Regions from separate parts of the Vibrio sp. genome, predicted to be linked through region 2. Evidence: riboswitches for the same ligand, from Rfam matches in the RefSeq annotation. Region 2 holds a riboswitch; the other holds the start of a gene.
The links. Region 2 has a riboswitch for cyclic di-GMP ahead of gbpA (N-acetylglucosamine-binding protein GbpA). Riboswitches for the same ligand answer to the same signal wherever they lie in the genome.
Positions count from the first base shown of each region.

Region 1: it holds a riboswitch for cyclic di-GMP, as region 2 does, so the genes downstream of both, AC4MRV_RS19140 (TfoX/Sxy family DNA transformation protein) here and gbpA (N-acetylglucosamine-binding protein GbpA) in region 2, are expected to answer to the same signal.

Region 1 is NZ_CFHWOM010000062.1:5,409-13,109, reverse strand. It holds gene torR (two-component system response regulator TorR) at 1-637, opposite strand, end outside; gene torD (molecular chaperone TorD) at 874-1,521, shown strand; gene purR (HTH-type transcriptional repressor PurR) at 1,736-2,743, shown strand; cyclic di-GMP riboswitch class I at 2,886-2,971, shown strand; gene AC4MRV_RS19140 (TfoX/Sxy family DNA transformation protein) at 3,173-3,766, shown strand; gene AC4MRV_RS19135 (TVP38/TMEM64 family protein) at 3,929-4,624, shown strand; gene AC4MRV_RS19130 (putative signal transducing protein) at 4,621-4,926, shown strand; gene AC4MRV_RS19125 (alpha/beta fold hydrolase) at 4,923-5,726, opposite strand; gene glgA (glycogen synthase GlgA) at 5,892-7,352, opposite strand; gene glgC (glucose-1-phosphate adenylyltransferase) at 7,342-7,701, opposite strand, start outside.
Region 2 is NZ_CFHWOM010000005.1:67,786-75,486, reverse strand. It holds gene AC4MRV_RS05880 (glutathione S-transferase family protein) at 1-441, shown strand, start outside; gene AC4MRV_RS05875 (hypothetical protein) at 517-759, opposite strand; gene AC4MRV_RS05870 (DUF3820 family protein) at 801-1,016, opposite strand; gene AC4MRV_RS05865 (DUF3313 domain-containing protein) at 1,026-1,697, opposite strand; gene AC4MRV_RS05860 (helix-turn-helix domain-containing protein) at 1,792-2,145, opposite strand; cyclic di-GMP riboswitch class I at 2,469-2,558, shown strand; gene gbpA (N-acetylglucosamine-binding protein GbpA) at 2,632-4,095, shown strand; gene AC4MRV_RS05850 (hypothetical protein) at 4,127-4,606, opposite strand; gene AC4MRV_RS05845 (winged helix-turn-helix domain-containing protein) at 4,591-5,433, opposite strand; gene AC4MRV_RS05840 (porin family protein) at 5,777-6,358, shown strand; gene AC4MRV_RS05835 (porin family protein) at 6,707-7,312, shown strand; partial or broken gene AC4MRV_RS05830 (D-alanyl-D-alanine carboxypeptidase family protein) at 7,367-7,701, opposite strand, start outside.

The DNA of each region.
Region 1 (7,701 bases), on a different contig from region 2:
TCGCACGCATACGGCGAATAAGAACGTCGATAGTGCGGTCATTTGGTGCATCGACTCTGTGGCTTATCATGTTAAGAATACGCTCACGGCTCAGTACCTGGTTCGGGTATGAAGATAGAGCAACTAGCAGTTCGTATTCTGCCTTAGTCAATTTTACAGGCTCGCCGGCACGGCTTAGTGCTCGACGTTGAACATCAAACGTCCATTCACCAAAACGTACTGTGTTGCTGTCTTGCTTATCCGTTTCTCCAACACCTGCTGAATTGCGAGCTGCAGAAATACGCCATAACAAGTTTTTGACGCGCACTAAAAGTTCACGAAGCTCAAAAGGCTTAGTTACATAATCATCTGCACCCATTTCAAGGCCGACGATTTTATCAATGCTATCCGTGCGTCCTGTTACCAGGATAATCCCAATGTCTGATTGACTGCGAAGCTCGCGTGTTAACATCAATCCATCTTCTCCAGGCAGATTGATATCTAACATCACTAGATCTATCGCATTGTTCTGTAGTGAATCACGCATCTGCTCGCCGCTTTCTGCTTCACTTACGTGGTAACCTTCATTTTGAAAGTAACCAACTAGCTTGCTACGAGTTACTGCGTCATCTTCTACAACTAATACGTGATAGCTCATTTACACCACTTATTTTACATTGGTCATCGTTTTAACCAGTATTCTATTCATAATCAGTAACATTTCTAGTATTTGTTACTTTAAAACCAAGAAAGATGATTTTTTATTGATTCAAGACAAACCTAGGCTATCGGTTAACTTTTTTCCACATTTACATTTATTTCGTCACAACCAGTGTTACCGCTGTTCATTTTTATTGGGTAAACTATCCGCAGTTATTTTAGGAGTTAAACCTAATGCAAGAAATTAAAGCATTTAATGAAAAACGCGCCGAGATCTACTGGTGGCTCTCTAGCCTGATGGCAAAAGAACTGACTCAGGAAGCTTTAGATCAGTATCACTCTGCAGAAATTCGCTCATTTCTGACTGGTTTGGGTGAGAACGAAGCACTAAAACCTGCCGTTTCTGACGTCATTGACGCTTTGAACCGCCTAATGGACCGAGAGGATGCTCAGCTAGAGCTATCAGCAGATTTTTGTGATTTGTTCCTTAAATCGGATAGAGACTCAGCTTTGCCTTACGCTTCAATGTACATCGGTAAGTCAGGTCTCTTGAATGATGAACCGGCGAGAGAAATTGAAGCGCTGCTCCAACAATATGGAGTGCAGGTAGATGAGAACCTTAATGAGCCCGCAGACCATATTGCCATCGAGCTTGATTTTTTAGGTAACCTAATCATCCGCTCTAACGAGTTGGAGCAAGAAAGTGCAATGGAAGAAGCGTTGGCCGCACAAGATGCATTTATCTGCGATCACCTACTAAGTTGGACACCACAATTTGCTGCGAAATGTAAAAACATTGACGAATTTGGTTTCTATTCTGCTATCGCGAACTTGATGGTCGCATTCTTAGAGCTCGACTCGAGCTACTTAAAAGGTGAATAAACCTTACTTTTTGTGACCCTAAGCGGTAACAAAAGCCTTTTTATTTGCGCTTCTCCAGTTTGCGGTCTAGAATCGTGACCGCAAACGATAAAAATGAATTTAATAAATACAAACCGCTAATTAACAGCGGTTTTTGTGTTTCTGATACTTTCTGCCAGATTATCCTAAACTTAGGAATATTGTTCCGTGGCAGTCATCGACAGGACAGAACCTTATGGCCACTATAAAAGACGTAGCGCGCTTAGCCGGCGTGTCAACGACAACGGTATCTCACGTAATTAATAAAACACGTTTTGTTGCAGAAGCGACCCAAGAAAAGGTCATGGAAGCAGTACAGGAACTGAATTACGCACCAAGTGCTGTTGCTCGTAGCTTGAAATGTAACAGCACTCGTACCATCGGTATGTTAGTTACTCAATCAACCAACCTTTTCTTTTCTGAAGTTATCGATGGTGTAGAGAGCTACTGTTACCGTCAAGGTTATACTTTGATCCTATGTAATACCGGTGGTATTTACGAGAAGCAACGTGATTACATCCGCATGTTAGCTGAAAAGCGTGTAGATGGTATCTTGGTTATGTGTTCTGACTTAACTGAAGAGTTAAGTGAAATGCTTGATCGCCACAAAGATATTCCAAAAGTGGTTATGGATTGGGGCCCAGAGAGCTCCCAAGCAGACAAGATCATCGATAACTCCGAAGAAGGTGGCTACCTAGCAACGAAATACCTTATTGAACGCGGGCATAGTGACATCGCTTGTTTAAGTGGTCACTTCGAAAAAGCAGCGTGCCAAGAACGTATCGCGGGATACCGACGCGCAATGCAAGAGGCCGAACTCAATGTCAACGAAGACTGGATCCTCGAAGGTAACTTTGAATGTGATACAGCCGTACTAGCTGCTGACAAGATCGTCGCAATGGACAAGCGCCCTACTGCAGTATTCTGTTTCAATGACACTATGGCTCTTGGTTTGATGAGCCGCCTACAGCAGAAAGGTATCCAAATTCCTGAAGACATGTCGATCATTGGCTATGACAATATTGAGTTAGCGGAATACTTCTCTCCACCACTAACAACAGTTCACCAGCCAAAACGTCGTGTTGGTAAAAATGCGTTTGAAATTCTGCTAGAGCGCATAAAGGACAAAGAACACGAAAAACGCGTTTTTGAAATGCACCCAGAAATTGTTGAGCGTTGTACGGTTCGCAACCTTAACAAGTAATAACGATATGCGTTTGGCAATATGATTATTGATTAGCCAAACGCATAACCCCCATCAATTTACTGAACCAAGATCACATTTAGTCACTCCAAGTGTGATACTTACCTCAAATATTATTTATTCTTAAATAGTTCGATTAATGCCACGAACAGGGCAAACCATTCCGAAAGGATGGGACGCAAAGCCACCGGCCTTAAGTCATTAGTACAAGGCAGCGGGGTTGCCGATGGCAAATATGCAAAACTAGTACAATAAGATTTCTCGTAATCTAGACGCGTCTTAACACGTAACAGCACTAGACATGGAATTCGTCGATATTTTACGAAGTGTTTTCTTGTATGACACCTTACTGACAAAATTTCTGCATTATTTTGCTACTCTCTCGGACCTGAATTGGTGGCGTATACATATACACCGAGAAATTACAGCATGGATAAACCAATACTAAAAGACTCAATGAGACTGTTTGAGCAACTTGGTCAAATTAAGTCTCGTTCAATGTTTGGCGGCTTCGGCATTTTCGCAGATGAAACGATGTTTGCCTTGGTGGTAAATGACAGACTGCACGTGCGCGCTGATGAACAGCTTACACAGCAGTTTAAAACCCTTGCGCTGGAACCATACGTTTATAAAAAACGCGGTTTCCCCGTCGTAACCAAATATTTTGCATTAACTGATGATCTTTCTTCTGACACCGAACGAACATTAGCGCTTGCTAAACAAGCTTTAAAAGCGGCAAAAGAAGAGAAAAAGATACAATCAAAAGCTAAGCCTAACCGCTTGAAAGATTTACCTAACTTGCGATTAGCAACGGAAAGAATGCTGAAAAAGGCAGGGATTGACGACGTTGAATCCTTGGAAGAAGCGGGCGCAGTCAATGCTTATAAGGCTATTCAGTCTTCTCATTCAGCAGAAGTCAGTGTTGAGTTACTTTGGGCGCTAGAAGGTGCAATAAAAGGTACGCACTGGTCAGTAATACCTCAAACTCGTCGACAAGAGTTACTTAGCAAACTCTCCAACTGATTGATAAAAAGCCAGCATAATGCTGGCTTTTTTACTTTTGATGGAAATTTTCTGCTTCATGACTCGTTCTTATTCCCTATATCAATGATTCCCTATACTTACTTAAGTATGTAACTATAGGGCACAAGTTACCTTGAGCGCAGATTGTATAAGGACGCTGTTATGAACAAAAAATTGATCATTGGCATAGTACTGGTCACTCTTATCGTGTTTTTAGCGATGAACTTTGGCCAATATTTAACACTTGAGAATGCCAAAGCACAGCAACTAGCGCTAGCTGACTACATTAATGAGAATTTTATCTTTGCTGCACTGACTTACTTCGTCGCTTATATCGCGATTACAGCCTTTTCTATCCCTGGGGCTGCGGTTGTGACTTTACTCGGTGCCGCCTTGTTTGGCTTTTGGACGAGCTTGCTGCTTGTTTCTTTTGCCAGCACTATTGGTGCTACTCTTGCTTTCCTTAGTAGTCGCTTCTTGCTACGAGACTGGGTACAAGACAAATTCGGGGATAAGTTAAATGCGATCAATCAAGGTGTGGAGCGTGACGGTGCATTTTATCTCTTTTCTCTAAGGCTAATCCCTGTCTTCCCATTTTTCCTAATTAACTTGCTAATGGGACTGACACCAATCTCTGTCGCTCGTTTCTATGTGGTGAGTCAATTGGGTATGTTACCTGGTACTGCTGTATACCTTAATGCGGGTACTCAGCTCGCTCAGATTGAGAGCTTATCGGGTATTGTCTCTCCATCAGTGTTAGCTTCTTTTGCTCTGCTGGGCCTATTCCCTGTCATAGCCAAATGGGTAATGGCTAAGATAAAGTCTTCTCCTGCAGCACAAAATGGCTCTACATCATGAAGGTTTACTCTGCTAGTAACCCACCCGAAGCTCACATAGTCTGTGAGCTTCTCAGGTCCCAAGGTATTAATTGTGAGGTTCGCGGAGAAGGTATCTTTGGCTTACAAGGCGAAGTGCCTTTTGGAGAAAATAGTGAGCCGTATGTTTGGCTGTTACAAGCGGATAAACAAACTGAAGCGCTTAAAATCATAGAGCAGTTTAAGCAGTCAGATGCGGGTGTTGAGTGGCTATGTGTCAAATGCGGTGAAATGAATGAGTCACAATTTGGTGTGTGCTGGCAATGCGGGACAGCCGCCGATTAAGCAGTTTGGATTTGTTGCTGGATGAACTCTATTGAGTGCTGATTAAATTCATCTGGGCGCTCTACATTACAAACGTGGCCGCAATCCGGAATTTCTAATAGCTTACTTCTACTATGTACTGCGACCATTTCTTTTACAGGCTTTATAAACATATAGTCCCTTTCCCCCATTAAATAGAGAGTCGGGATTGGCAGTTCACGATCCTTAAAGTATTTCATTAAAGGGTTCACTTCCGCAGTCAGGATGAACCAGCGCTTAAACTCTTTCTGACAAAGTTTCTTTGCTTCGCGGATAAACAAGTGACGTGACTCTTTCTGAGTTCGTTGAGGCATGACGATATAAGCAAACAAGCTGTATAACCACATGTAAGGGACTATGTGCTTACACAAGTTACCTAACCTCACCAAAACTTGAGAACGAGTGTTCAGGCGCGTTACAGCTCCGCCAAGAACCATTGATTTAACGCGGTCTGAGGCTAACTCAGCAATATTACGGACAATAATGGTTCCCAGAGACATGCCAACAAAATGAGCAGACCTGATTTTCAAATGGTCCAGCACTTTGAGGATATCTTGCGTTACCGCTTTAAAGGTATATCGATTTGCCATCAATTCTTTAAGCAGTTGGTTAGATTTTCCGTGTCCTCTCAAATCAATCAACAACAAATTAAAATGCTGCTTATAAGCTTTGATTTGTTTAAACCAGATAGATGAACTCCCTCCAGCACCATGCACAAACACCACCCACTCTTTACTCGTTGGATGTTCAAATGTTTTGTGAAACAGCATTTCTGAGCTCATATTTTTGTTTTGTCTATCTTTGCCAAGGAGTTTTGAAAACCGAAGATTAGCATAAAGTGATGCAATTTTAATTCAGCTTATGTCAATTCGTGTAACTTATCTTGTCCAAAACTAGAAAAATACAAAAAAGGCGTCATAAGACGCCTCATTTCAACCGTATATTATTTATGCATTCAACGCACTGTGGTACAGCGATAGATACTCATCCGCCGCTTTACTCCAGCAGAAGTTTTGACTCATCGCATACAATTGAACTCGTTTCACCTCGTTAGGTTGTTGGGCATAAAGCAACAGTGAACGTTGCAATGTCAGAAGCAGAGCCACTGGCTCTGGCTCGTCGAAAACAAACCCTGTGGCGATATTTGGGTCAACATCGTAATCGCTCACGCTGTCTTTAAGTCCACCTACACCACGTACGATAGGTAGTGTGCCATAAGCCATGCTGTATATCTGGTTTAGACCACATGGTTCAAATTCAGATGGCATCAAAAAGAAATCGGAGCCAGCTTCAACGAGATGCGCCAAGCCATTGTCGTACGCTTCAACAAACTTAAACTTGTCGCTGTATAACGCTTCCACCTCTTTCAATCTAGACGCCAGAACAGGATCGCCTGTACCAACGATAACAAGTTGAACATCATGCTTCAGAAACTGAGAAAGAATCGGAAGCAGGTAATGCACCCCTTTCTGATTAGTCAAACGGCACACCATGCCATACATCGCAGTCTCTTTTACCGCTAGTCCTACCTTCTCTTGCAAGTTTCGTTTACACGCTTTCTTCCCTCTCACCATACTTTGGCGATTGGCTCGAAAATTCGTCGGTAAATACGGATCCGTTTCTGGGTTCCAAGAAGAGTAGTCACAACCATTTAATATGCCGACAAGGTCTTTCGCACGACTTTGGAATTCGGCTGCCATTCCGTGACTGCCTAGTTCGGTTTTAAGCTCTTCAGCATAGCTAGGGCTTACTGCATTAATCTTATCTGCGTTAAGTACACCCGCTTTAAGCATAGTGACATGTGAAGGGCTAACAGCAGCATCAGGAGCATAGCGAGCATGGAACTCTGGTAAGCACTGTAGCTCGTCATAGCTGAACACACCTTTAAAGACCGCATTATGTATAGACAATATACTCTTAGTGTCTGAAAAAAATGGACATGAGTTGTAGCGATGCTTAAGCAAAAACGGGACTAATCCAGTGTGCCAGTCATTCGCATGAATGACATGAGGCTGGAAATCTAGCTTCTGAAGCATGTCTAAACACGCTGCACTAAAAAATGCGAATCGTTCACCATTGTCACTGTACGCCTGATTGTTTTCCGCGTACATTTCAGGTCGGTCGAAATACTTGGGACAGTCAATTGCATAGGCTGTAACGCCAGCAATCGTTAATTCGCGAACCTTGTAGGCGGTGTGAGGCCAGAGCTCTAGCTGCGTCTCTAGTAACACTGGAGCAGATTCAATACCTGCCACCTTTCGGTAGGCAGGGAGAGTTAACCGAACATCTTGGTTAAGTTCATGGAGAGCTTCAGGCAGTGCCTTGGCAACATCTGCCAAGCCACCACTTTTTATCAATCCTTCGACTTCCGATGCTACAAATAGAATAGATAAATTCTTAGTAGCCAACACGCGCTCCTTTAGGAATAACGACAATTCCATCATCGGATACGTGGAAGTGCTTCTTGTCTTCCGTGAGATTGACACCAATTTGTGTGCCTGGCGCAATATCCGCATCCTTATCCACAATTACTCGACGCAATACGCAGCCTTCGCCAACTTTGACATCGCCCAAAAGGATACTTTCGCTAATATCACATGCAGATGCAATATTACTGCGGAAACCAAGCACACTCTTTTCAATACGAGAGCCGCGAACATAGCTGCCGTTACATACCAAGCTATCAATAATCTGTACGCGACCGTTGACTGAATCGGTAAACGTGGCAGGTGGTAATGGTGGGTAGTATGTGTGAAG
Region 2 (7,701 bases):
TTGACGATTTGCGAGTTCTTACTACAAACTCACCCAATAGAGACACTCTCAATGACCAAGGCTAACGCTCCCAAACGTATGTCGTTATTAGGGTTAAGTAAAACGCTAATGGAAGTGTCATTTCGCTGCGCTGCGTTAAGCCGTTTCGACGCTGAACACAATGTGCTAGTGGAAAGAGGAAAAAGCGGTATACAAAGATGTATTCAAGCAATCATCGAGCAGCTAAATGACACTCATGATTTGCTAAAACCTGATTTCTCGACCTTGTACCTACATGTGGCATTGGATTACGTTTTGTTCAGGCATTCTAGCCTTCTTTCAGAGAAGGAGAGCGACATTATTATCACCGCCTTACAAGCTTCGCCTTTCAAAGAAACATTAGAAAAGTTGAGCCTCGATTCGCTTTCCAATAAACCTCACTTTAGCGAGCTGGGTGATTAGTTAAGAAAAAAGAGTCAACCTGACCGCTTGACTCTTTTTTAAAAGCAATTGATGTTAGTACGGGACTACTGTTGATTACTGCAGCTGGTGCCCCGTCTTCTGCGCTAGTTGCTGCATGGCCTCGGCAAACGTTGTTGTTCTACCTTTAGCCTTAACTTGCACTACCTTATACCCCATACTTTCTAGAGCTTGGCGCTCTGTCAACACGGCTTTGTCATCTTGTTCACTGCCCTGAGCAGGCTGATGAATGTAACACCCCTCTAGTTGACCGTCTTCAACCAATTGGTGATGTTTCAAAGCATCAATATCTAAATTCATAGTACTTCTTTTAATTAACAATAGAGAGTTTGTGTGGCAGGTTACATGCGCTTTAAAGGCTTAACAACAGTATCTAAGCCTTCTATTTTTAGCGCCAGACAGAGTTTAAGCAGTTCACCTAATTCCCCTTCAGGGAAACCTTTCTTATCGAACCAAAGCAAATACTCTTCAGGTAAGTCAATCAGCACTCTTCCTGCATATTTACCAAATGGCATTTGCATCCTAGCGAGCTTCAATAAGTTTTCTTTTTCTAACATCTTACCATTCTAAGGTTGTTCCCAGCCCTTAAGAGTAACACCTAATCGATCAACCCAATAGTTAATCGCGTCTTTCGCATCATCTAAGGAATCAATAATGGTAGAAAAGTCTTTGTTGCCAGCTTCGCGATCTATCGCAGCAAAAAGAGGTTTACCTGTTTGAGCATCGCTCACCAATAGCTCTACACTCGCGCTACCAACATTGGTATGTTCACCAGTCGTGACCTTTGAAATTGTGGAAATAGCGAGCCCTACGGGTAACACGCTGCTCGTGACAGCAAGCACAGGGTTAGGCGTTTCGATGTTACTTAAAGCGACACTAATACGTAGACTTTTTCCTGTTGGCGATTGGACAACACTTTTATATGGACTAATTTTCTCTGTAAGCCTTGATACCATATGCTCACTAAGCTCTTTGATATCATCCCCGTCCAGTGCGCTTTCATCTGTGACGACAAATACTTGGTCTATCACCACTGAGTCGTATTCACTTAATTTAGCTCGAAGACGATCTGGATCTTGAAGACCGATACGTGCCCAAACTAAATCTACACCACCCGAGGGCCCAGGCTTAAAGTCTTCATAAGTCGTGAACTTGGTCGGGCGCTTGATTGGCCCATTTGCGCATCCAGCTAGAACAAAGGCAGATAAGAAAAGAATCAGTAATTTTGTCAACTTCATAAATAGCACTCTCACACACAGACAAATGGAATGCTATATTATAAATATAAATTAGTCGAACTCTATGTCTCAGAGTGCCACCGATTTCATGAAATTATGCGTCATGCACCGTATGAGCATATTCCACAATCACTTGATTGCCCTCAATGTAGGCATTTTGTATTTCACCATCAACACTCATTCTGCTTTTTAGGTAAACCACTGTTGGTCCACTGGGGTTCTGCTCTTTCAGGGAAGGAAAGGTGTGCCTAGGTTCAAGCTGTAAATGACGGCAAAAATGGCTCACAAATGACATTGTCATAGGTCGCTCGCCTCTCAATACTTGAGAGAAGGTTAGCTGATTCATACCCAACTTTTTGGCAAATTCCATTTGGGTCAAACGCATTTTCGACTTTTTTGACATCCAAGTTTGATAGAGAGCCTCTCGGTCTTGCTCAGTGAATTCCATGATGATTCCTTTGTATACGTTGCTGAAATGAATTGTCAGCGTTTTCATACACCGGGATGTCAGGTAACCGTTATGGCAGCTTAAAGGTTTGGTTCAGATTCTTTCTTACTCGGTCAGTTATTCGCGAATCCCAACAACGAATATATACAAATTATTTATACAATTAAAAACTTAACCCTTTGTTTTTAATATCTTATTCATATCATTATTATGAATTAATCAAGTCAATTGATGTCAGAAATTTCAAATCGAGAATATGCTTCCACAAACTATGATTGATTATCGCTTTTAACCAAAACATTCACTACATTTCGCGTGCTCATACGCACTTCTGGCAAACTATCTGAAAAGTTAGGACGCAAAGCCACCGGTCTGTCGACATTAACTATGTCTATGATAGCGGAGCTGCCACTGAGCTTTAATATTGAGTGTTACGTATGCCGAGGTGTCATCTTGTTTTGTCAGCAAACTAATAAAGGACAGATGATGAATCAACTCCCTCAAAAAACTTTAATCGCAATCGCTCTAATGACGATAAGTGGCACGGCCGCTGCTCATGGTTACGTTTCCGCCTATGGCAATGGTGTCGCGGAAGGTCGCGCTGCTTTATGTAAATTCCCAACCAGCGATACAAACGAAAAAAACACTCAATGCGGTGCAATTCAATACGAACCACAAAGCGTTGAAGGGCCTGACGGTTTCCCAGAATCAGGGCCGCGTGATGGAAAAATCGCTAGTGCAGAAACATCTCTCGCGGCCGCCTTAGATGAACAAACTGCTAGTCGCTGGGTAAAGCGTCCGATTCAATCAGGTCAACAATATTTTGAGTGGACATTTACAGCCAACCACGTAACTAAAGATTGGAAATATTACATCACCAAACCAGACTGGAATCCAAATCAACCTCTTGCTCGCCAGTCATTTGATTTACAACCATTTTGTGTTGTCGATGGAAACATGGTTCAACCGCCAAAGCGTGTCAGTCATTTATGTAATGTCCCTGCGCGCGAGGGCTACCACGTAATTCTCGCAGTATGGGATGTGGGTGATACCGCTGCATCTTTCTACAACGTTATAGATGTAAAGTTTGATGGTGATTTACCTGTTGATCCAGATTGGAACCAAGGAGGTCAAATTAACCCAACGATGGATCTTAGTGTTGGTGACACTGTGTTTACTCGTGTATTCGATCATAGCGGCGAAAATGTTAGCTATAGTACAGAGCTCGAGATCAGCAGTGAAGAACAAGGAAAAGCGAATCAATGGGCACATGCTTTAGCAAGCAAAATCAACCATGAGCAAGATTTAATCCGCGCAGGGGAATTAAAGGAAGACGGCTCATTTGTGCCAACCTATGGTTCAAATCCAGTTTATCTAAAAGCAGGCTCAACCCTAGAACGCGTTGAAATTGGTTACAAGATCGATTCTACAGAGCCAGAACTGGATCTTAGTGTCGACGGTTTACAGTCTGAATACACAATTTCTGACCAGCCAACAGAGCTGAATCTTTCTCTATCAGCAACTGGCAATCTCAATGCGGAAATGACGGTGTACAACCACCATAAAGAGGCTCTAGCGTCATATTCAAAACGACTAGAGGACGGACAATCAGAGCCAGTTAACTTAACTCTAGCCAAATCGGAGCCGGGCCATCATATGCTTGTCGTTGTGACCAAAGATGACAACGGAACACTGGTTAACCAAGATACTATGGACTTCCACTTAGTAGAAGAACAGACGCCACCGCCATCAGACGAGTATGATCATGTCTTCCCTGAAGGAATGGATAGCTATACTGCAGGGACTAAAGTGTTAGCTAGTGATGGCAACATATACCAATGCAAGTCTTTCCCATACTCAGGGTACTGTGTGCAATGGTCACCGTCGGCTAACCACTACGAACCTGGTGTAGGCTCGCACTGGGAGTCTGCTTGGGACAAACTGAACTAACCATGTAACGAGGGGCGACATCGCCCCTTTTTTAGATCTGATGACACACGATATTGAGATCTTCGCTTCCACTTTTACCATAGAAGAACAGCTTCTTACCTTCGATATAGAAATGTAAGTCGGACTCGAAACTCGCTAGACTGTTTTTATCTCGAATAAAGGTCGGCGACTGTTCTGGTTTTAGATTCCAGTCCACTCCCGTAAACCTTTGCTCCATTCTTTGCCCCGTCACTTTGTTCTTGGCCATTAAAACAACCTCATAAGGTTCAACCAGCCCAGACTTATGATGCAAAGCCCCAGATTGATAATAGAGCACGCTATTGTTGGTTGGGAAATACATGGTAGTGAGTTCATCTACCTTCGCATACTGCTTATATGCTTCAGAGCTGAAGCCTGCTTTGGTTTCCGAGCAATGCCAACGCGTGCCACTAAATTCAACATCACTCAAGAAATAGTAATAAAGGCCAAAACCCGTCAATACACCCAAGAAAAGAGTTAATGCAACTCGCATCGAACCTCCTTGTTATCCAAAGAGTCTGCGATGTTTCTCGCCAAGTGATGCTTATCGACCCGGTAGAAGTGCAACATGTGATTGCGCTTACCTGTGGCTTGTTGTAGCCAAACCGTCAATGTGACTTGGTCTGGCTCATAAAGCGAAGGGTATAGCCTTATATAAACATCAGCACCGCATATAGTGGGTACCAAGGCTGCTAATTGCTGCTTCAACTCAAACACACCGATAAACCCATCAGTCACATCATGGAGGTAGTAGTTTGTGTCACCATTTGAGAAATGCTCATACTTATGTTTTTTAATGTAAGAAGGCTTGGTGACCATAGGTTTAGAGTAAAAGAGTAACAGCAAAGTCGCCAGCGTCGTCAGCATAAACACAGCCCCTAACATGTAAGGTTGTATCACCTTTTGCTTCCAAAATGGCAATGACGAGGCCTTTGGTTTTATATCTGTAGAAGACGTTTTTGTCTCTTCTATGTTGAGAGATTCTTCTGTGCGTTTATCCAACCATTGAATATCGAGAGAGTCAGCCTGCAGGTAGTAACCTACTTTGCTAATTGTTGTAATCTCTGTCCCTTTTGCTTTGAGAGACAATAGATTCCTACGCAGGCCAGAAATAACATTCGTCAAAGCCTGATCTGTGACAACCATACCTTCCCAACACTGGGCAAAAAGTTCTTCACGTGATACGGGTTCTTTGGCTTGCAGCAATAGCAACAGGACCTCATAAGGCAGAGGTCGTAATACTATTTTATTACCATTTTGATTGCGTAACGTCCGTGTTGCACATTCTAAAGTTAAGTTCGAAAACTGAATCGCTTGCATTACTTCATTCAATTTGTTTAGAAGGCAACTTATCTAGCTCAGTAAGCACGAGCTGAAAAGTAGAGATAACCTACGAAGAGGTACTCCGGTCCAAATTTTGAAAAAAGACAGTCTACCGATAAGTTTTTATAAATCAAGAATACACAGAAATGGTTATTTAAAAATAAACCTTTACTTAACAGCCAAATAGCTAACATAGTCAATCAAAACAAAGCAATTTCTCACTATTGAGACAAAATATAAATGTCGATTTCGTGTGCTTTCAATTTAGTTACCGAGATCACAAATTTGTAAAGTGCATGGCCTAATTCATTCGTTCACTTACTAAATGAGAAATTACAAAATGGGAAAAGCTCTCTTACTTACCGCCTTGTTTTCTGGCTTTGCTTCAGCACATGGTTTTGACGGGTTTTACTTAGGTGCTGGTCTTGGAAGTACGGATTTTGATGACGGGGGTATCTTCAACGAAATTGATGAGCCCCTCTCCACTGAGACAAAGGGAAGTACGGTCAAGTTAATTGCAGGCTATCAGATCAACCGCGTTCTAGGTATAGAAGCTCAATACACTAGATACGGTGAAACAAGCATTGAGATATCTGATCAAAAAGCAGGTGGTATCGAACATCGTTCTTTTACCCTTGGTGCAAACCTTGGCTATTCATTTGATAATGGCCTTCGCCCATTCGCTACATTTGGTATAGGGTCTATTGAATACACACTTAAAAATAGATTCCACTCAAAAGATGAGTCTGGTAGCACTGTTCGGTTAGGTGCTGGCCTAGAATACACTCCTTATATAGTTAACGGCTTTACGATTCGAGCGGGTTATGAAGCTGACTACTATGTATTAGAAGATACATGGGCCGACCGCGATTACGACCAATCTATAGGTTCTTGGTACTTAGGCACAACTTATAAGTTTTAACTTAAGTCGATGCGAGTAGTATTGACTACTCGCTTTAGTCATTCTTGGTCAAAACTTTACTTTCCATGACAACCACCACTTCCCATCAATTGAAATAAGACTTGCCCACCAAGCCTCAAAAACAAAGCGAACCAACAATTTTTATAAATTTTGTGTCTACAGAAACAGTTATCAACAAATTAAACTTTTAATTATCAATCACTTAATTACAGATATAGCTCAACCCACTCACAATTAAATAAAACATAAATGTGTTTTTTATTTGGTTTCGGTTTAGTTACTTGAATGAAAACTGAATAAGGTTTGCAGCTCAATTTTTCCGTTCGAATATTAATGAGAAAACACAACATGAAAAAAGTTCTACTGCTTACTGCACTAGTTTCAAGCTTTGCTTCAGCACAAGATTTCGATGGCTTTTATCTTGGTGCAGGTCTTGGTAGCACAAATTTTGAAGACGGCGGCCTAGTGAGCGATGCAAACTACGCGTTAGGTAGCCAAGGTCACCTATCTACTGACTCAAGTGGTACTTCAGTTAAGCTAATCGCTGGTTACCAAATTAACCGTATAGTAGGTATCGAAGCACAATACACAAACTACGGTGATACTGATGTTAAGCTATCTGGTTCTAAACTTGGCAAACTTGAGCACAGCAGCTTCACTGTAGCCGCTAACCTAGGTTACACATTTGACAATGGTCTACGTCCTTTCGGTACTATTGGCCTAGGTTCAATTAACTACAAAGAGACTGGCGCAGGCGCAGCACAAGGTTGGGATTTTGACGACAATGGCGGTGCAGTACGTTCAGGTTTGGGTATTGAATACGCACCAGCATCATTTAACGGTTTTGCTATTCGCGCAGGTTACGAAGCGGATTTCTACGTAATGGATGTTGGCCTTGAAGACTACAGCCAGTTTGTAGGTTCGTTCTACATTGGTTCAACTTACAAATTCTAATTAAGAAACAGCGAGTCAATTGACTCGCTGATTACAACGTCAGGGCTATCTCAGCTAAAAGAAGCTGGAGATAGTTCGCTTTATCCAGTCCATCAAACGTTTAAACAAACTCCCCTGCTCAACATCTTCGAGAGCAACGAGATCTGCACGAGCAACCTCTTTTCCTTCAACGGTATAGATAACGTTGCCGACTTTCTCTCCTTGAGAAATTGGCGCGGTAAGCTCACCATCAGTTTCAATCTCAGCAACCAACTTCGAAGAGTCAGCTTTACTTAGAGTTAAAAAACTATCTGAGCTTACACCGACACTGAGTGAGTCTGTTTGGCCCATCCAAACTTTGACCTCACTGAGGGTTTCACCAGCTTTAGCTGGAGAGATGGTGTCAAAGA